Regions from separate parts of the Roseateles sp. GW821-FHT02E12 genome, predicted to be linked through region 1. Evidence: predicted binding sites of a transcription regulator. Region 1 holds the regulator's gene; the other holds the start of a gene.

Region 1 (7,303 bases):
CGTCGCGAACACCGGCCAGGCCGTAGATGATGCCGGCGGTGGGGAAGTCGGGCGCCGGGATGATCTCCATCAGCTCGTCGACCGTGCACTCCGGGTTCTTCAGCGCGAACAGGCAGGCGTCGACGACTTCATTGAGGTTGTGCGGCGGGATATTCGTCGCCATACCCACGGCAATACCCGACGAGCCATTCACCAGAAGATTGGGCAAACGGGTGGGCAGCACCAACGGTTCTTTATGACTGCCGTCGTAGTTGGGCCCGAAATCGACGGTTTCCTTGTCGATGTCGGCCAACATTTCATGAGCGATTTTGTCGAGGCGAATCTCGGTGTATCGCATCGCAGCAGCGTTATCGCCGTCGATGGAGCCGAAGTTGCCTTGCCCGTCGATCAGCATGTGCCGCAAGCTGAATGGCTGAGCCATGCGGACGATGGTGTCGTAAATCGCCGAGTCGCCGTGCGGATGGTATTTACCCATCGTTTCACCCACGGCCTGCGCACTCTTGCGGTACTTGGCGTTGTAGGTGTTGCCCATCTCGTTCATCGCGTACAACACGCGGCGATGCACCGGCTTGAGGCCATCGCGGGCATCGGGCAGGGCGCGGCCGACGATCACGCTCATCGCGTAATCGAGGTACGAGCGGCGCATCTCCTCCTCGAGGCTGATCGGAAGGGTTTCCTTGGCGAACTGGGTCATGCGGCAGGATTACGCACGTGCTACACGCACACGGCGTCCTCAGAGGTAGGTGAAAGACGCGAATTCTAAGCGGCCCGCCTCCATGTAGCAGCAGCGCAACATCGTCACCGTGCCCATGAACGTAGCCCGCCACAATGCGTTCGTCTCGGTGCCCCCATGGCACAATCGTCGAGTCCCTAGGAGAAACCCTAAAGTCTCTCCTGTGGTTAGAGGTTCGAGTACTGACTCTCGCAGGGCAACTGCGGCATTCCTTGAGAGGAGAATCATGAAGAAATTGAATCGTGTGGCGTCGCTGTTTGCGGTGGCCGCTGTCGCCGTTGCTGCGTCCAGCGCATCGGCCCAGGTCATTGACAACTGGCGCGCAACCGACGGTACCGTCTGGAAGAATGGCACCAATGAATATTGCTGGCGCGACAACTTCTGGACGCCCGCCACGGCTGCCAAGGGTTGCGACGGCGAAATCAAGCCGGCGCCGAAGGTCGAGCCGCCTGCACCGGTCGCTCCGCCCCCCCCGGCCCCCGCGCCTCAGCCTCCGAAGCCGGTTCCCCCGCCTCCGCCGGCTCCGGTCAGCGAGAAGGTCACCTTCGCTGCTGACGCCTTCTTCGATTTCGACAAGGCGACGCTGAAGCCCGAAGCTACGGCCAAGCTGGATGACCTGGTCAGCAAGACCAAGGGCATCAACCTGGAAGTCATCATCGCCGTTGGCCACACCGACTCGGTGGGCAGCGATGAGTACAACCAGAAGCTGTCGATCCGCCGCTCGGAAGCCGTCAAGGCCTATCTGGTGAGCAAGGGCGTCGAGCCGAACCGCGTCTACACCGAAGGCAAGGGCGAAAAGCAGCCCGTCGCCGACAACAAGACCGCTGAAGGCCGCGCCAAGAACCGCCGCACCGAGATCGAAGTCGTCGGTACGCGCAACAAGTAAGTCGAAGCGCCTTCGGGCGCTTTGCACAAAGCCCCGCCGGCCTGCCGTCGGGGCTTTTTTAATTTCAGGACGTCATGACGATCAATGCCGACCCGCAAGAGCTCGCCAAATTCGGCGAACTGGCCCACCGCTGGTGGGATCCCGAGAGTGACTTCAAGCCCCTGCACCAGATCAACCCGCTGCGCCTGGGCTGGATCCAGCAGCTCAGCCCGCTGGCGGGCAAGCGCGTGCTCGACGTCGGCTGCGGCGGCGGCATCCTGAGCGATTCCATGGCGCGTGTCGGCGCGCAGGTGCTGGGCATCGACCTGTCGACCAAGCCGCTGCGCGTGGCCGAACTGCATGCGATGGAAGCCGGCACCGAGGGCGTTGAATACCGCGAGATCGCCGTCGAGGCCCTGGCCGACGAGCAGCCGGCGGGCTTTGATGTGGTGACCTGCATGGAGATGCTGGAGCACGTGCCCGACCCGGCCTCGGTCGTGCGCGCCTGCGCCACGCTGGTGAAACCCGGTGGTTGGGTCTTCCTGTCCACGCTGAACCGCAACGCCAAGGCTTTCCTGCTGGCCATCGTCGGCGCCGAGTACGTGCTGAACATGCTGCCCAAGGGCACGCACGAGTACGCGCGCTTCCTGAAGCCCTCGGAGCTCGCGCAGTTCTGCCGCGACGCGGGTCTTGAAACCCAGGCCAGCCGAGGCCTGACCTACAACCCACTGACACAGCGCTACAGCCTCGGCAGTGATACCGACGTCAACTACCTGATGGCCTGCCGCCGCCCGCTGTGAAGCCGCTTGCCGCGCGCTGGGCGCATTTGCGCGCCGTGCTGTTCGACCTGGATGGCACGCTGATCGACAGCGCCGAGGACCTGGCCCGCGCCGCCAATGCCATGCGCGCCGAGCGCGGGCTTGCGGCGCTGCCGCTGGCGCAGTACCGGCCGCATGGCGGGTCGGGTGCGCGCGGCATGTTGGGCCAGGCCTTCGACGTGGCACCTGGGCAGCCGAGCTACGACGCACTCAAGCGCGAGTTTCTCGACCGCTACGAAGGCCTGATGCAGGACAGCACGCGGCCCTTTGCAGGGGTCGAAGCCGAGCTTGCTGGCCTGTCTGCCGGCGGGCTCGCCTGGGGCATCGTCACGAACAAGGCCGAGCGCTTCGCTCTGCCGCTGGTCGCAGCGCTACGCCTGGGGGCGGCTGCTGTCGTTGGCGGCGACACCACGGGCCATACCAAGCCCCACCCGGCGCCGCTGTTGGAGGCTGCCCGCCGGCTCGGCGTTGCGCCGGCTGCCTGTCTCTATGTCGGCGATGACGAGCGCGACATCCTGGCCGGCCGGGCCGCCGGCATGGCGACGGCCGTGGCGGCCTGGGGCTACCTGGGCCCGCAGGCTCAGCATGAGCGTTGGGGTGCAGATATCGAGCTTGCCGCGCCCGGCGAGCTCTTGAAGCAGCTCGGACTGGCCTAAACTACGCCTTCTGGGGCCGACCTGGTTTCGACGTGGGTGCGGATCCGGAGTAGGGCATGCCGAGCACCAGTTCGCTCGTAAAACCACTGGAAACAAAGTAACTGCAAACGACTCTACGTTCGCACTCGCCGCTTAATTGCGGATGAGCTTCTCAACGGCAGGCCGATGGGCCGGGCTGAACCTCGCAAGGGGCTAGGCTGAGAAGTCACTCACATCGGCTGGCGTCTGACCGGGTCACTCGGCTAGGCGTGAGATCAAGTGACTGGCGGGAAAGCTAGCGTGCCACTGCGCGAGTTGACCGTGAGATTCAAATCAGCCGGCTAAGCATGTAGATCTGCCCGGTGATGGCTGACGGACGGGGGTTCAATTCCCCCCGGCTCCACCATCCAAACGAAAAGGCCCGTGTCGGTGACACGGGCCTTTTTTCATTTCGAGTGGGCCGGGGGAATTGAACCCCCGTCCAAACTCAGTTGAAGCCTTGCCCGCGGATCAGGCCGACGGCCAGGCCTTCGATGCTGAAGTGCTCGCTGTTCTCGTTGATGCGGATGGGCTCGAAATCGGCGTTCTCCGGCAGCAGCTCGATCCCTTCGGGGCCGCGCTTGAAGCGCTTCACGGTGACCTCTTCGCCGACGCGGGCGACGACGATCTGGCCGTTGCGGGCCTCCTTGGCCGATTGCACGGCAAGCAGGTCGCCATCGAGGATGCCGATGTCCTTCATGCTCATGCCCTTGACCTTGAGCAGGTAGTCGGGCCTTTTGGCGAACAGGCCGGGTTCGACGGTGTAGGTCTGCTCAACGTGTTCCTGCGCCAGGATGGGCGCGCCTGCTGCCACGCGGCCGATCAGCGGCAACGTGAGTTGCGCGAAGTTGGGAATTGGCAGGCTGAACTGGCGAGCGCGGTTGACGGCGTTCAGCGCGTCGGACTTCAATCGGATGCCGCGCGAGGTGCCGCCGACGAGTTCCAGCATGCCTTTGCGGGCCAAGGCCTGCAGATGTTCTTCGGCGGCGTTGGCGGATTTGAAACCCAGCTCGGCGGCGATTTCAGCGCGGGTGGGTGGCGAGCCGGTGCTTTCGATCGCGTGGCGGACCAGGTCGAAGATCTGCTGCTGGCGGGCGGTAAGCTTGGGTCGGTCTTGCACGTGCGGCCTTTTGAGGTGGCTGGAAATTTGTCCAGCACCTGTATTTTCATCCAGGAATCTACAAAATTGCAAACTGCAGCGGATCTGATCGTCATTCTGGGTACCGGCGGCACGATTGCCGGGACCGCCAAAACAGCCAGCGATGGTGTCGGCTACACGGCCGCGCAGCTGAGCGTCGAGGATTTGCTGGCCGCGGTGCCGGCGTTGGCCGGGCGCCGGCTGGAAGCGCATCAGGTCGCCCAGCTCGACAGCAAGGACATGGATTTCTCGACCTGGCAGCGGCTTGCGGCTGTCGTGCATGAGCAGCTTGGGCGGCCGGAGGTTGGCGGCATCGTCATCACGCATGGCACCGACACGCTGGAGGAGACCGCCTACTTCCTGCAGCGCGTGCTGGCGCCGGCCAAGCCCGTCGTGCTGACGGCAGCGATGCGCCCTGCAACGGCGCTGGCGCCTGACGGACCGCAGAACCTCTTCGACGCGGTGCAGGTGGCGGCGAAGCCAGGTGCGTCGGGTGTTGTCGTTGCGTTTGCCGGCCGCGTGCATGACGCGACGCAGGTGCGCAAGGCCCACAGCTACCGCGTCGACGCCTTCGAGTCGGTCGATGGGGCCTTGGTGGCGCGGGTGGAGGAGGGCGTGGTGCGGCAGCTCGGGCGGTGGCCGTCAGGTGACGCCGTGGGGATGGCGCGCATCGGCCGTCAGGCCGAACGCTGGCCGCGCGTCGAGATCGTCATGAACCATGCCGGCGCGGATGGCGCCGTCGTGCGGGCGCTGTGGGCGGCCGGCATTGACGGGCTGGTTGCCGCCGGCACGGGCAACGGCACGCTCAGCGTCGCGCTGGACGCGGCACTGCGCGAGGCGCAGGCCGGGGGCGTGAAGGTCTGGCGCAGCACGCGCTGCGACGCCGGCCCGGTGATGGACTTGCCCGGCCTGCTGCCGAGCGCCGGCGCGCTGAGCCCGGTCAAGGCCAGGATCGAACTGATCCTGACCCTGCTGGGCGAATAAGCCTCAGCGGCTGCGGCGGCGTGCCACGAAGCCGACCAGGCTCAGGCCCGCCAGCAGCAGCGCGTACTGGCTGGGTTCCGGCACGGCAGCGATGGTCTGGTTGACCAAGTTGCCCTCGAAGGCGAAGACGTAGAACTGGTTGCCGTAGGCCACCGGGGCGCTGCCACCGTTCGGGGTGAACGTGGCCAGGAAGTCGTTGTCGTTGGCCAGGTAGAGCGTGTGCATCGTCTTGCCGCCCACGACGACGTCCTCGCCGAAGGCGATGCCTTCGAGCTTGGCCGGGATCAGCGCGTCAGGGATGCCGGCGGCGTTCAGCGCGGCCTTGATGTCGAGGAAGCGCGTGCCGACGATTGCCGTGCTGGGCTGGGTGCGCAGGTCGGCGATGCCGCTGACGTCGGCGGCACCCGTCAGGTCGATCTTGATGAGCTGCTTCACCACGGCCTTGGAGCCGTCGCCCATGCCTTTGCCGTCGCGCTCCAGCACGATGAGTTCGTGGTCGTTCAGCGCCAGCAGCTCGCTGCTGTTGTAGGCCTTGCCGGCGATCTGGTTGTCGTAGGCGAACTGGCTGACGGCGCCGGTGGCGATGTCGATCTTGACGATGCGGTTGTAGCGGCCGCCGTCGCCGCCGTCCTGGGCCAGCGGGCTCTGCACGAAGCCGAACAACGTCTTGCCGTCGGGCGAGATGGCCAGGCCTTCCATGCCCTTGTTGGCGACGCGGCCGGTCGCGTTGCCGGAGATCTCGGCAGCGCCCGACGAGCTGACGTTGCTCACGCCGAAGCTGCTCGGCAGGCTGTAGGTGCGCAGGCGCTCGCCGGTCGCGCGGTCGAACTGGTAGACGTAGGGGCCGTACTCGTCGGAGATGAAGACGCTCTTGCCGTCGTTGGAGACGCGGATGCCTTCGGGGTCCAGGCGCGCGTTGGCCGGGTTGGTGGACAGACCCACTGCGAAGTTGTCCGAGCGGCCCGAGAAGTAGTTCTTGCTGCCGGCGGGAAGCAGGCTGCTGTCGACGATGCCGGCCAGCGTCGCTGCCTTGGGGCCGTAGTTCAGCGCGGTGGTGCTGGACAGCAGCGTGGTGGCCTGCAGCGTCGGCGTCAGCGTGTAGGGCAGGGCGGAGCCGGCTGCGTTGGCGGTGAGGCTGAGCTGCACCGTCTGGAAGCGGGCGATGAAGGACGTCGTGTTGTCGAGCTGCGGCGCGCCCCAGTCATTGGCGTTCGGGCCGCGGTCGGGCAGGGCCAGGAAGGTGTTGCCACCGGCCCAGGCCAAGCCCGAGCCCATGCCGCCCAGCAGATTGGCCGCGAGGCCGCTTTCCAACGAGTAGTTCAGACCGGACATGTCACTCAGCGAGCCGCTGAGGTTGCCCATGCCGATCAGCACCGGCTCGGCCGCGCGGGATTGGGCGGCGAGGGCCAGCAGGGCGCTGGCGAGCACGGTGGGAAGGAAGCTGGGGCGCATCGCGGGTCTCCGGAGTGGTTGGAAAACCCGCGATGCTGACCGGCGGCCGTGACGCCAGCGTGACGGATGTCACGAACCGGCGTTCACGGCTCCCGGCCTCAGACGATGGTCAGCGTGACGTCGATGTTGCCGCGCGTGGCGTTCGAGTAGGGGCAGACCTCGTGGGCGGTAGCCACCAGGGTTTCCAGCGCGGCGCGGTCCATGCCCGGCACCGAGATCTTCATGTCGACCTGGATGCCGAAGGCGCCCGGCTTGTTGGCGTGAGGGCCGATGCCGACTTCCGTCGTGATCGAGACCTCGGCGGGCAGGCTGACCTTCTGGCGGGCCGACACGGCCTTCATCGCGCCGATGAAGCAGGCCGAGTAGCCAGCGGCGAACAGCTGCTCGGGGTTGGTGCCGGTGGCACCGTCGCCGCCGAGTTGCTTGGGCGTGGTCAGCACGACGTCCAGCACGCCGTCAGACGACTTGGCGGTGCCGGCGCGGCCACCGGTGGCAGTGGCGGTGGCGGTGTAGAGGGCTTTTTCGATGGCCATGGTGGCTCCTTTGGGGGTGGTGGTGGGGAAGGAATCAGGCGGCCGCGTCAGCGGCCCGGTTGAGTTGCTGGCGCAGCTGCGTGAGCCGTTGCGTCAGCGCGATGAC
Region 2 (7,303 bases), on a different contig from region 1:
CTGCGCGATGCTGCCGGCCAGGGCCAGCGGCAGGGTGGGGTGAACGGCGGCTGCGAGCGCGTCCAGCGAGCGCGCGGCTTGCTCCAGCAGCGCGACCGCGGCCGGGTCGTCGGCTTCGTGCTCAAAGACGAGGGGCGCCAGGCTGGCATAGCCGCCCTGCCCCGCCTGGGCGCAAAAGCCCAGCAGTTCCTCACGCGTGGTGCCCGCCTGGCGCCAGACGGACTGCACCAGCGGGCCGGCCGCCGCGCGGCTGTCGTAGGCGGCCTGCGCCAGCTTCATGGCTTGCTGGCCCAGCCAGGCGCCGCTGCCTTCGTCGCCGATCTGCCAGCCCCAGCCGCCCACCATGCGCCGGCTGCCATCCGGCATCAGCGCCTCGGCGACGGAACCGGTACCGGAGATCAGCAGTGCACCCGGCTTGCCGCCGTGGGCGCCGAGCAGGGCCACGAGGCCGTCGGTGACGAGGGTGAAGCGAGCCACGCCTGGGTCGCCCGCGACAAAGGCCTGCAATTGCGCCGGCACGCCGGTGCCGGACAGGCCCAGGCCCAGCGCGCAGTCCTGCAGGGCCAGGCCCGGCACGGCGGCAGCAACGGCCTCGCCGATATGCCGCCAGGCCTGCTCGGCGCCCTGGCCCAGCGCCGACGCGCCGGCCTCACCGCGGCCAAGGATGCGGCCCTCGGCATCCGCCACGATCGCCCGGGTGCTGGTACCGCCACCATCGATGCCGACCCAGTGATGCGCGGGGCGGCCGGAGTGGCGGGAAGTCAGAAGGGAGGGATCGAGAACGAGTGGCATGGTCGACGGGAATCAGTCGATACCACTCTAATACCAACGACGAGGCTCGTCAATTGGTTTTAAACTGGTCTACGGCCACTCAGGTAGGCTAAAGATCAGCCCCAGTCAGGGTGTGGCTGGCTCTCAGAATCGACAAGAATACCAGTGAGAAACCAACCCGATCTACCTCTACCCGGACCTGCCGCCGTGTTCACCCTTCAACCCGCCGCCAGCGAGGCCCTGGCCGACCTGCTGGGCCGTATCGCCCGCGTCGCCCACCGCCACCCGGCAGCGGCCGACCGCTTGCTCGACAGGCTGAGCGTAAACGCTTTCATGGGCGGCGACATCGCTGTCGGTGTGGACGCCCTCTACGCCCGCTTCGGCCTGCTGGAGCCGCGCGGCCGCGCGCTGGATCTGCTGCCCGCGCTGGAGCAGGCGGGTGCCCTCGCCGCGGCCGGGCATTTCCCGATCCAGGCGGCCCGGGTCTGCGAAGCGCTGGGGCGAATTGCCTACCAGCAGGGCGAATATCAACTCGCCAGCGAGCAATGGTCGCGCGCGCTGGACCTGTCCGAAGTCAACGGCCATCTGCAGACCGACGTGGCTGCGCGCATCGGCCTGGGCCAGATCCATTACGCGCACGCGGACTGGGCCCGCGGGCTGCGCCAGATGCGCGATGCCGGCGAGCACCTGACCCGGCTCAGCAGCCAGGGCGACGACAGCTACCTCGCGGCCAAGCTGGCGCTGAACATTGGCGTCGGCAGTTTCGAGACCGGCGACCTGCCGGCCGCCGAGCGCCATTTCAGCCACGGCCTGGCCGCCGCGCGGCGCGGTGCGCACCGCGTCTTCGAGGCCGAGGCGCATTGGCACCTGGCCCGCGCGGCCCTGGCCCGCCAGCGCATGGACTGGGCGGTGGCCGACTGCCGTCTGGCGCTGGACATCGCGGCCCGCCAGGGCTACCCCTGGCTGGAGGCTGCCGCCAGCCGCACCTGGACCGAGATCGCCCTGGCCCGCGGCGACAACGCCGCCGCCGTGCGCTCCACCCGCCACGCCCTGGCGCTGGCTCAACGCATCCAGTCCCGCGCGCAGGCCCGCCAGGCTCACCTGCAGCTCGCCGAGCTGCTGCAGGCCGAGAACGACGCGCCCGGCGCGCTGGACCACCTCTGGCAACACCTGGCCCTGCAATCCGAGATCGAGCGCCTCAGCCTGCCGGCCCGCGCCACGCTGGCCGCACCGCCGGCAGAGGACGGCGGCACGCCGCTGGCGCCGGTAACGCCGGAAGAGCTGTTGCTGCATCTGTGCGGCCAGCGCCAGCGCCTGGCCGCCACGACACCGCCCGAAGCCCTGGCGGAGCTGAAGGCCGCCAGCGCCCGCATCCTCGGCCTGGCCAGCGTCGTCCGCTGGCAGCTTGGCGGCGAAGCCGGGTTGAGCGGCACGGCCCAGCCGCGTTATCTCGACCTGCTGACCCGCCACGGCGCGCCCCTGGCCCTGCCCGACGCAGCCCTGCACCCCTGTCATGCCGAACTGAGCGGCCTGCGCGGCGCGGCCCAGGCGCGCATCGAGGTGCCGCTGTATGACGGCGCCGAGCTCGCTGGCGCGCTCTGGTTGGTCGACGCACGCGCCACGCGGGCCTGGACACGGCAGGACCTGCTCATCGCCAGCCAGCTGGCGTTGCTGTTTGAGGCGCAAGGCCGGCCCTAGACGCCGCGCATGCGCCCTTCACGCCGCGGCGCGTCGCGCACCAGTTCGCTGATGAGTGCCGCCTCCGGCAGCTGCGCCCAGTAGCGCACCGGCATCTCCTTCTTCATGGCCGCGATCTTCAGGCGCGCTGGGTTGAAGATGCTGCGGTAGTAGGTCAGCCACAGCGCTTCGCCGGCGTCCTCGGGCGGTGCGTCCTCGCGGCTTGCGGGGCCGGCGCCCGAGAGGCGTTGACCGTCCCAGTGCAGGCAACCCAGCGGCGTCAGGATGGCCCAGGGATGCTGGGCGAAGCGGCGCACGAAGAAGGGCGCGACGGCCCGCAGCACGTGATGCGCGGGCACGAACCAGGCGACATGGCGGCGCCCTCCGGCGGCGGCGGCGTCCTCCACTTCGCGAAAGCGCACGAAGGCATGCATCTTGTGGATCTCTCGGTCCACCTGGCGGGCCAGTGACTGCAGGCGGCGGCGCTCGGGGTCGAGCACATCGGCCCACAGCGACGGCTCGCGCTGCAGGCGGCGCGCAAAGGCGAGCAGCCGCGCGTAGCGCGTGTCGTCGGCGTGCATGGCGACGCGGCGGCCCAGGTCATCCCAGCCGTCGGGCGGTGCCCACGGGCCCGAACCTGCCTCGGCCTGCGTCGCGAAGAGCGCGGGCTGGGCGCCGACCTCGTCCGTCCAGCCTGCATCGCCCGTGCTCAACAGCATCGGCAGTTGCGCTGCAAAGCCGGGCCAGTTGGACGGGTGGCGCAGCGCCAGCTTCATCAGAACAACGCCGCCTGTTGCGGCTGCGGCGCCGGCCGCGCAAGCGCCTGCACATCGGCCGCGCGTGGGCGGTGGTCCACGGCGATGAGAAAGGGCAGTGCACGCTTGGCGGTGGCGCCCAGCGCCAGCAGGTCGGCCCGGCGCAGGCGGCGATGCTGGCGCGTGGCCAGCAGCTTGTCGACCGAGCCCACGCCCAGGCCCGGCACCCGCAGCAGCGACTCGCGCGGCGCGCGGTCCACGTCGAGCGGAAAGCTGCCGGGGTGGGCCAGCGCCCAGGCCAGCTTGGGGTCGTGGTGCAGCGACAGAAAGCCCGCCTCGGCGACGATCTCGTCCGCGCCGAAGCCGTAGAAGCGCATCAGCCAGTCGGCCTGGTAGAGGCGGTGCTCGCGCAGCAGCGGCGCAGCCTGCGGCGGCAGCTGGCTGCTGGCATGCGGGATGGGGCTGTAGGCCGAGTAGTAGACGCGCCTGAGCCCCTGGCCGGTGTAGAGCCGGCTGGAAAGCCTCAGCACGGCGATGTCGTCCGACGCGTCGGCGCCGACGATGAGCTGGGTGCTCTGCCCTGCGGGCGCGAACGCTGGCGGCTTGGCCGCGCGCGCAGCAGCGCCGGGCAAGGCGCGCACCGCGGTGGCCTCGCGCCTTGCCTCCTTCGTGGCCTGCAAGCGTAGGTGGATGCGGGACATCGTGCGTTCGATGCCCACGGCGTCTTTCTCCGGCGCCAATGCCTTGAGGCTCTCCGCGCTCGGCAGCTCGACGTTGATGGACAGGCGATCGGCGTACCGGCCTGCACGCTCCACCAACTCGGGCGACGCGTCGGGAATCGTCTTGAGGTGGATGTAACCCTTGAAGTGCTCCTGCTCGCGCAGCCGCCGCGCCACCTCGATGACCTGCTCCATCGTGTAGTCAGGCGTGCGGATGATGCCGCTGGACAGGAACAGCCCCTCGATGACGTTGCGGCGGTAGAAGGACAGCGTCAGCTGCACGACCTCGTCAGTGCTGAAGCGGGCGCGCTTCACGTCGCTGGACTTGCGGTTGATGCAGTACAGGCAGTCGTACACGCACCAGTTGGTCAGCAGGATCTTCAGCAGCGAGACGCAGCGGCCGTCGGGCGTGTAGGCGTGGCAGATGCCGCCACCCGTCGTCGAGCCGATGCCTTTGCCGTCGCGCGAGTCGCGCTTGTTGCCGCCACTGCTGGCACACGAGGCGTCGTATTTTGCGGCGTCGGCCAGGGTGGCGAGCTTGTCCTGAACTTCCATAGAGATACTGTATATAAATACAGTACAACGCGCGGACCCAAGGTGTATCAAGCGCCAAGTCCTACAGCCCCGTGCCCGCTGGCTTCCTAGAGTGCGTCGTACCCCGCTATCGCCAGGAGCCCGCATGCCCAAGTCGCCCCGCTCTTCAGCCCCTTCGCCTAAGGTTCGAGTCGGCACGGGTGGCGAGCTGCATCACGCCGCCGGCGGCACACACCCGCCACTGACGACCAACCAGGGCATCCCCGTTCCCGACAACCAGAACTCGCTGAAGGCCGGTGCGCGCGGGCCGACGCTGCTGGAAGACTTCATCCTGCGCGAGAAGATCACGCACTTCGACCACGAGCGCATTCCCGAGCGCATCGTGCATGCACGCGGCTCGGCAGCGCACGGCGTGTTCGAGCTGCACACGTCGCTCGCCAAATACACGACCGCCCGCGTGCTGACCGAGGTGGGCGTGAAGACGCCGGTATTCACGCGCTTCTCGACCGTGGCGGGCGGCGCGGGCTCCGTAGACACGCCGCGCGACGTGCGCGGGTTTGCCGTCAAGCTCTACACGTCAGAGGGCAACTGGGACCTGGTGGGCAACAACATCCCGGTGTTCTTCATCCAGGACGCGATGAAGTTCCCCGACCTCATCCATGCCGTGAAGATGGAGCCCGACCGAGGCTTCCCGCAGGCCGCCAGCGCCCACGACACCTTCTGGGACTTCATCTCGCTGATGCCCGAGAGCATGCACATGGTGATGTGGGCGATGAGCGACCGCACGCTGCCGCGCTCGCTGCGCTTCATCGAGGGCTTCGGCATCCACAGCTTCCGGTTGCTGGATGCGAAGGGCAAGAGCACCTTCTGCAAGTTCCACTGGCGCCCCGTGCTGGGCCTGCAGAGCACGCTGTGGGACGAGGCCGTGCAGTTGGCGGGCGCTGACCCCGACGCGCACCGCCGCGACCTGTGGACGGCCATCGACGACAAGCGCTTCCCCGCGTGGGACCTGGCCGTGCAGCTTTTCACCGAGGAAGACGCCGCGGGGTTCCCGTTCGATCACCTGGACCCGACCAAGCTCATCCCCGAAGAGCTGGTGCCGCTGACCGCCATCGGCCGCATGACGTTGAACCGCAACCCGGCCAACCACTTTGCCGAGAACGAGCAGGTGGCCTTCTGCCCGGCCAACCTGCCGCCGGGCGTGGATTTCTCCAACGACCCGCTGCTGCAGGGGCGCCTGTTCAGCTACCTGGACACACAGCTGTCGCGACTGGGCACGCCCAACTTCGATCAACTGCCCATCAACGCGCCGAAGTGCCCGTTCCACACACAGACGCGTGACGGCCACATGCAAACGCGCGTGCCCACCGGCCGGGTGGCCTACGAGCCCAGCAGCCTGCAAGCGGATGCGCCCTACGAGGCGCCACGCGGCTTCGCGAGCGTTGCCGCGCCGGGCGAGCCCGACCCCAAGGGTCGGGTGCGCCCCGAGAGCTTTGCGGACCACTACAGCCAGGCCCGCATGTTCTTCCGCAGCCAGAACGCGCTGGAGCAGGCCCACATCGTCTCAGCGCTGGTGTTCGAGCTGAGCAAGGTCGAAACGCCAGCGGTGCGCGAACGCATGGTGGGCCATCTGCGCGTCATCGAAGCCGACCTGGCAAAGCGCGTGGCGGCCGGCCTGGGCATGGGGCAACTGCCGCCCGCTGCCAAGCCGGCCGCGCCAGTGCAGGACCTGCCGCGCTCGCCCGCCCTGAGCATCATCGACAAGACCCTGCCGTCGCTGCGGGACCGCTGCGTGGCCATCCTCTTCAGCGACAACTCCGACGCCAAGCGCCTGGCCGCCGTCGACAAGGCCCTGCGCAAGGCCGGCGCGAAGGTGCAGAAACTCAGCCCCCGCATCGGTGGCGCCACGTTAAACGACGGCACGCTGCAGCCCGCCGACGCGCGCCTGGCCGGCAGCCCGGCGGCGGCCTTCGACGCTGTCGCGCTGGTGCTGTCCGCTGCTGCCGCACAACAGCTCGCGCAGGACGACACCGCTGCCACCTTCGTGCGCCAGGCCTACTCGCACCTGAAGGCCATCGGCCATGACGAGGGCGGCAAGTTGCTCGTGGAAGCCCTGCACCTCGTGCCGGATGACGGCGTTTGCGCGCTGGAGCGCAATGCCAGCGCCTTTGTCGAGGCCGCCGCCACCCGGCAGTGGGACCGCGAGGAGCGCGTGCACCCGCTGCCCTGAGGACAGGCGCAGCTGCGTCATCGGCAATTCACGCAGCGCCGCCACAGTGCGGCGCTCGTGCATGCCAGTTCCCTCTCCGACGCCGCCCTGCTGGGCGGCGCTCGCTCCTCCCTGCCGCGCGGCTTCGGCCTCGTCATTGCCGCGCAATTCGCGTCGGCGCTGGCAGATAACGCGCTGCTGATCGTCGCCATCGCGCTGCTGGTCAGCCAAGGCTTCGCGCCGTGGTGGGCGCCGCTGCTGAAGGTCGGGTTCATGGCCGCGTATGTCGTGCTGGCACCCTGGGTTGGGCCGCTGGCCGACGCCTTTGCCAAGGGCCGCGTGATGGCGGCCATGAACGTCGTGAAGATGCTCGGCTTGGCGCTGCTGGCGCTGGGCCTGCATCCCGTCGCCGCGCTGGCCGTCGTCGGCCTGGGCGCGGCGGCGTATGCGCCGGCCAAGTACGGCCTCATCACCGAGATGGCCGCGCCCGAGGCGCTGGTGAAGGCGAATGGCTGGATCGAGATCAGCGTCGTGTCTGCGGCCCTGCTGGGCGCCGTGCTGGGCGGGCTGCTGGTGAGCCCGTGGTGGCTGGCCTCGGGGCTGGCGGACTTGTGCGATGGGCTGCAACTGCCGGCCGA

What was found. Region 1 encodes LexA, which represses DNA repair genes until DNA is damaged. Its sites were predicted from a motif close to ACTGTATNNNNATACAGT; they were not measured.
Region 2: AC07V5_RS27455 (putative DNA modification/repair radical SAM protein) is a predicted target of LexA. The motif match lies at 4,484-4,501, and genes of this name have one in related genera.

The regions. Positions count from the first base shown of each region.
Region 1 is NZ_JBWKVK010000004.1:829,923-837,225, reverse strand. It holds gene gyrA (DNA gyrase subunit A) at 1-694, opposite strand, end outside; gene ompA (outer membrane protein OmpA) at 960-1,619, shown strand; gene ubiG (bifunctional 2-polyprenyl-6-hydroxyphenol methylase/3-demethylubiquinol 3-O-methyltransferase UbiG) at 1,694-2,398, shown strand; gene AC07V5_RS26635 (HAD-IA family hydrolase) at 2,395-3,072, shown strand; RNA gene ssrA (transfer-messenger RNA) at 3,085-3,457, shown strand; gene lexA (transcriptional repressor LexA) at 3,539-4,210, opposite strand; gene AC07V5_RS26620 (asparaginase) at 4,238-5,212, shown strand; gene AC07V5_RS26615 (esterase-like activity of phytase family protein) at 5,216-6,664, opposite strand; gene AC07V5_RS26610 (organic hydroperoxide resistance protein) at 6,763-7,197, opposite strand; gene AC07V5_RS26605 (MarR family winged helix-turn-helix transcriptional regulator) at 7,232-7,303, opposite strand, start outside.
Region 2 is NZ_JBWKVK010000005.1:9,318-16,620, reverse strand. It holds gene AC07V5_RS27470 (glucosamine kinase nucleotide-binding domain-containing protein) at 1-792, opposite strand, end outside; gene AC07V5_RS27465 (hypothetical protein) at 979-2,469, shown strand; gene AC07V5_RS27460 (TIGR03915 family putative DNA repair protein) at 2,466-3,224, opposite strand; gene AC07V5_RS27455 (putative DNA modification/repair radical SAM protein) at 3,224-4,477, opposite strand; gene AC07V5_RS27450 (catalase) at 4,602-6,686, shown strand; gene lplT (lysophospholipid transporter LplT) at 6,744-7,303, shown strand, end outside.